Regions from separate parts of the Paenibacillus sp. P5_B5 genome, predicted to be linked through region 2. Evidence: a T-box and tRNA genes for the amino acid it is inferred to sense, from the RefSeq annotation. Region 2 holds a T-box; the other holds one or more tRNA genes.
What was found. A T-box is a leader RNA that pairs with one kind of tRNA and senses whether it is charged. The one in region 2 lies ahead of AC1DOK_RS12485 (glutamine--tRNA ligase/YqeY domain fusion protein), so its partner is inferred to be a tRNA-Gln.

Region 1 (2,441 bases), on a different contig from region 2:
AAAGAGTAACGGAGGCGTCCCAAGGTTCCCTCAGAATGGTTGGAAATCATTCGAAGAGTGCAAAGGCATAAGGGAGCTTGACTGCGAGACCAACAAGTCGAGCAGGGACGAAAGTCGGGCTTAGTGATCCGGTGGTACCGCATGGAAGGGCCATCGCTCAACGGATAAAAGCTACCCTGGGGATAACAGGCTTATCTCCCCCAAGAGTCCACATCGACGGGGAGGTTTGGCACCTCGATGTCGGCTCATCGCATCCTGGGGCTGAAGTAGGTCCCAAGGGTTGGGCTGTTCGCCCATTAAAGCGGTACGCGAGCTGGGTTCAGAACGTCGTGAGACAGTTCGGTCCCTATCTGTCGTGGGCGTAGGAAATTTGAGAGGAGCTGTCCTTAGTACGAGAGGACCGGGATGGACGTACCGCTGGTGTACCAGTTGTTCCGCCAGGAGCACCGCTGGGTAGCTATGTACGGAAGGGATAAGCGCTGAAAGCATCTAAGCGCGAAGCCCCCCTCAAGATGAGATTTCCCAATTAGTAAGACCCCTTGTAGACGACGAGGTTGATAGGCTTGAGGTGGAAGCGCAGCAATGTGTGTTCGCTACTAGTTTTCAGGGAATAAACCCTGTATAATGTATTAAGTATTCCCTGATAGCTCAGTTGGTAGAGCACTCGACTGTTAATCGAGTTGTCACAGGTTCGAGTCCTGTTCGGGGAGCCATATGGAGAGGTGTCCGAGTTTGGTCGAAGGAGCACGATTGGAAATCGTGTAGGCGCCACAAGCGTCTCAAGGGTTCGAATCCCTTTCTCTCCGCCATTATTTTACTGAAGTTACTTACTTCAAGTTTTAACAAGGCCCGTTGGTCAAGTGGTTAAGACACCTCCCTTTCACGGAGGTAACAGGGGTTCGAGTCCCCTACGGGTCACCATTTATATCCCGGAGGCTTAGCTCAGCTGGGAGAGCATCTGCCTTACAAGCAGAGGGTCAGCGGTTCGATCCCGTTAGCCTCCACCATAATAGTATATGCTTATAATGACGCGGGGTGGAGCAGCCCGGTAGCTCGTCGGGCTCATAACCCGAAGGCCGCAGGTTCAAATCCTGCCCCCGCAACCAATCAATTTTATGAAGACATTTTATTTCATGAAATTATCGCGGAGCCGTGGTGTAGTGGCCCAACATGCCTGCCTGTCACGCAGGAGACCGCGGGTTCGAATCCCGTCGGCTCCGCCATTTAAACAATTTAATAGTATGGCTCGGTAGCTCAGTCGGTAGAGCAGAGGACTGAAAATCCTCGTGTCGGCGGTTCGATTCCGTCCCGAGCCACCATTCACTGTTACAGGTGAACGTGGAGGATTAGTGAAGTGGCTAAACACGGCAGACTGTAAATCTGCTCTCTTCGAGTTCGGTGGTTCGAATCCATCATCCTCCACCATTATAGGGGCATAGTTTAAAGGTAGAACAAAGGTCTCCAAAACCTTTGGTGTGGGTTCAATTCCTGCTGCCCCTGCCAGTAATATCCTAGCTTTACAAGTTTATATCTATGGCGGTCGTGGCGAAGTGGTTAACGCATCGGTTTGTGGATCCGACATTCGGGGGTTCAATTCCCCTCGTCCGCCCCACTTATTCTTATTACTATATTGGGGATTAGCCAAGCGGTAAGGCAACGGACTTTGACTCCGTCATGCATAGGTTCAAATCCTATATCCCCAGCCAGCGGAAGTGGCTCAGCGGTAGAGCATCGCCTTGCCAAGGCGAGGGTCGCGGGTTCGATTCCCGTCTTCCGCTCCAATTTTTTTAATGGCGCCATAGCCAAGTGGTAAGGCAGAGCTCTGCAAAAGCTTTACCCCCAGTTCGAGTCTGGGTGGCGCCTCCACAATTTACTTCATTAAGCCGGAGTGGCGGAATCGGCAGACGCACAGGACTTAAAATCCTGCGGTAGGTGACTATCGTACCAGTTCAAGTCTGGTCTTCGGCACCATGTATTATCTTAAGTTAGAGCCCATAGCTCAAATGAATTATCAGGGCAGCCATTCAGAGAATGGATTAAGCCGGTGTGGCGGAACTGGCAGACGCGCGCGACTCAAAATCGTGAGGGAAACCGTGGGGGTTCGAGTCCCTTCACCGGCATCAGAGCAAATAGTAATGAGCTTATGTGATCAATGATCTCATAAGCTTTTTTATGGCGGTCGTGGCGAAGTGGTTAACGCATCGGTTTGTGGATCCGACATTCGGGGGTTCAATTCCCCTCGTCCGCCCCACTTATTCTTTTATCTTAAGTTCAAGATCATAGTTCAAATGAATTATCAGGCAGCCATTCAGAGAATGGATTAAGCCGGTGTGGCGGAATTGGCAGACGCGCGCGACTCAAAATCGTGAGGGAAACCGTGGGGGTTCGAGTCCCTTCACCGGCATAATTAGCAGAGAAGCAATTTAAAGGGATTTGCTTTC
Region 2 (2,441 bases):
CCTGGAGAATATAGGATTAGGCTTTGGCGTGTTGATCTTCATTATTCTGATGAATCGATTCGCGACTGGTTTCTGGCGTGCGATTTCAATCTTGTGTGGATTAATCGTGGGAACTATAGTTGCAGGGTTTATGGGTAAACTAGATTTTAATCCTATCCAGAATGCTGACTTGATACACGCTGTTAAGCCATTTTATTTTGGGACACCAACATTTGAAATTTCAGCGATTTTGACAATGGTGATTGTGGCTATTGTCAGTATTGCAGAATCAACTGGTGTATTCATGGCACTAGGCAAAATTTGCGACCAAGAGCTAACATCCAAAGACCTTGCTCGTGGATATCGAGCTGAAGGACTTGCAATCATGGTCGGAGGTATATTTAACTCATTCCCTTACACGACTTATTCACAGAATGTGGGCTTGGTTCAAATGAGTAAAGTGAAATCACGTAACGTAATCGTCGCAGCAGGAATAATACTTCTTGTAATAGGTTTAGTCCCTAAGATCGCAGCATTAACCATTTTGATTCCAACATCAGTTCTTGGTGGTGCAATGATCGCCATGTTCGGCATGGTTGTATCCTCAGGGATCAAAATGATCGGATCACAGGTTGACCTTAATCGTCATGAGAATCTGTTAATTATCGCTTGTTCTGTAGCAATGGGGTTAGGTGTAACTGTTGTTCCTGGGCTATTCGATCAACTGCCTACAGGCGTTCAAATCTTAACGGATAATGGTATCGTAGCAGGAAGCTTTACGGCAATTGCATTAAATCTACTGTTTAATGTGTTAGGACAGAAGAATAAGACAGCTGAAGCTGGCGAATAGGATATAAAGCTTTGGACAATATTAAATGATAAATGTATAATAATTCTAATATTTTTAAAAGTGATGAAGAGAAGAGTAGATAAATCCATTCTTCTGGACAGAGAGCTCCGGTTGGTGCAAAGGAGCAAGAATGATTTATTGAACCAAGCCTCCGAACAGCATGTCGGAACGAATAACCGTAAGAAACGCATCCGTCTATAACAGACAGTGAAACCGTTTCTTCACGGGGGATGACATGACAGGTGCTCCTGTTACAGAGCTAGAGTATAAGCATTCTATGGAATGCCGTACTTGATGAGGTTAATATGGCGACATATTAATAAACCTGGGGTGGTATCGCGAGAATCTCGTCCCCAAGACAATTTGTCTTGGGGGTGAGATTTTTTTGTTTGTATGAATGAATTCAATTCGCAATACGCTTGATAATAAGAAGGAGGGTATAAGCATGAGTAAGGACTTAGAAGCGGTCACGGACAATTTTATGTATAGAATGATACATGAGGATCTTCAAGCTGGGACATATGGTAGAGATATTTGCACCAGATTTCCGCCTGAACCAAATGGTTACCTCCATATCGGCAACGCATATGCCATTCATACGAATTACCTTATAGCCCAAAGATTTAATGGCAAGTTTAATTTGCGCTTTGATGATACGAATCCTCTGAAAGAGAATATAGAGTATGTGAACGCCATCATTGAAGACATGAACTGGCTGGGCTACGATCCAGGCAACAATATATTCTATGGATCAGACTACTCGGAAGAAATTTTCGATGCTGCTGTAACTTTGATTAAGAAGGGTAAAGCCTATGTTTGCGATCTTTCTCCAGAAGAAGTGACAGCATACAGAGGCACGCTTACTGAATTAGGTAAGAATAGTCCTTACAGGAACCGCTCTATCGAGGAAAACCTGCAATTGTTCAGCGAGATGAAGGAGGGTGTTCATCCATCAGGAGCTAAAGTACTACGAGCGGTGATTGATATGAGTTCACCAAATATGAATATGAGGGATCCTGTGATCTATCGAATTATTCATAAGGAGCATTATCGAACAGGGAATAAGTGGTGCATTTATCCGATGTATGATTTTGCTCATCCCATTCAAGATGCTATCGAAGGGATAACCCATTCCTTGTGTTCCATTGAGTTTAAGGATCATCGTCCCCTGTATGAGTGGGTATTGAATGAACTGGGTGTTATCGAACCGCCTAAACAAAGAGAATTCGGTAGACTAAGTATTACAGGCGTTGTAACGAGTAAACGTTATTTAAGACAATTAGTTGAAGGGCATTATGTTGATGGCTGGGATGATCCCAGAATGCCTACGATCCAGGGACTAAGAAGAAGGGGATATACACCAGAGAGTATAAGGAATTTTATAGAAGAAATTGGTTTGATTAGAAATCAAAGTACAGTTGATATTGCTATATTAGAACATGCTTTGAGACAGGATCTCAAGTCCAAAGTAAATAGTGTTATGGTCGTATTAAATCCGCTGAAAGTAGTCATTACAAATTATCCAGAAGACGGCGTGGAATACGTAACCATTGAGAATAACAGCGAGAATAAGGAGATAGGGGAGCGAAATGTACCTTTTTCGAGGATTATT

Region 1: it has a tRNA-Gln gene. The T-box ahead of AC1DOK_RS12485 (glutamine--tRNA ligase/YqeY domain fusion protein) is inferred to sense a tRNA for this amino acid. The anticodon was not compared.

What each region holds. Positions count from the first base shown of each region.
Region 1 is NZ_JBFULK010000026.1:2,294-4,734, forward strand. It holds rRNA gene AC1DOK_RS23035 (23S ribosomal RNA) at 1-619, shown strand, start outside; tRNA gene AC1DOK_RS23040 (tRNA-Asn) at 638-713, shown strand; tRNA gene AC1DOK_RS23045 (tRNA-Ser) at 717-809, shown strand; tRNA gene AC1DOK_RS23050 (tRNA-Glu) at 847-921, shown strand; tRNA gene AC1DOK_RS23055 (tRNA-Val) at 932-1,007, shown strand; tRNA gene AC1DOK_RS23060 (tRNA-Met) at 1,030-1,106, shown strand; tRNA gene AC1DOK_RS23065 (tRNA-Asp) at 1,147-1,223, shown strand; tRNA gene AC1DOK_RS23070 (tRNA-Phe) at 1,244-1,319, shown strand; tRNA gene AC1DOK_RS23075 (tRNA-Tyr) at 1,341-1,425, shown strand; tRNA gene AC1DOK_RS23080 (tRNA-Trp) at 1,430-1,503, shown strand; tRNA gene AC1DOK_RS23085 (tRNA-His) at 1,537-1,612, shown strand; tRNA gene AC1DOK_RS23090 (tRNA-Gln) at 1,632-1,706, shown strand; tRNA gene AC1DOK_RS23095 (tRNA-Gly) at 1,707-1,781, shown strand; tRNA gene AC1DOK_RS23100 (tRNA-Cys) at 1,793-1,866, shown strand; tRNA gene AC1DOK_RS23105 (tRNA-Leu) at 1,883-1,971, shown strand; tRNA gene AC1DOK_RS23110 (tRNA-Leu) at 2,041-2,120, shown strand; tRNA gene AC1DOK_RS23115 (tRNA-His) at 2,176-2,251, shown strand; tRNA gene AC1DOK_RS23120 (tRNA-Leu) at 2,325-2,404, shown strand.
Region 2 is NZ_JBFULK010000008.1:57,093-59,533, forward strand. It holds gene AC1DOK_RS12480 (nucleobase:cation symporter-2 family protein) at 1-829, shown strand, start outside; T-box leader at 884-1,187, shown strand; gene AC1DOK_RS12485 (glutamine--tRNA ligase/YqeY domain fusion protein) at 1,275-2,441, shown strand, end outside.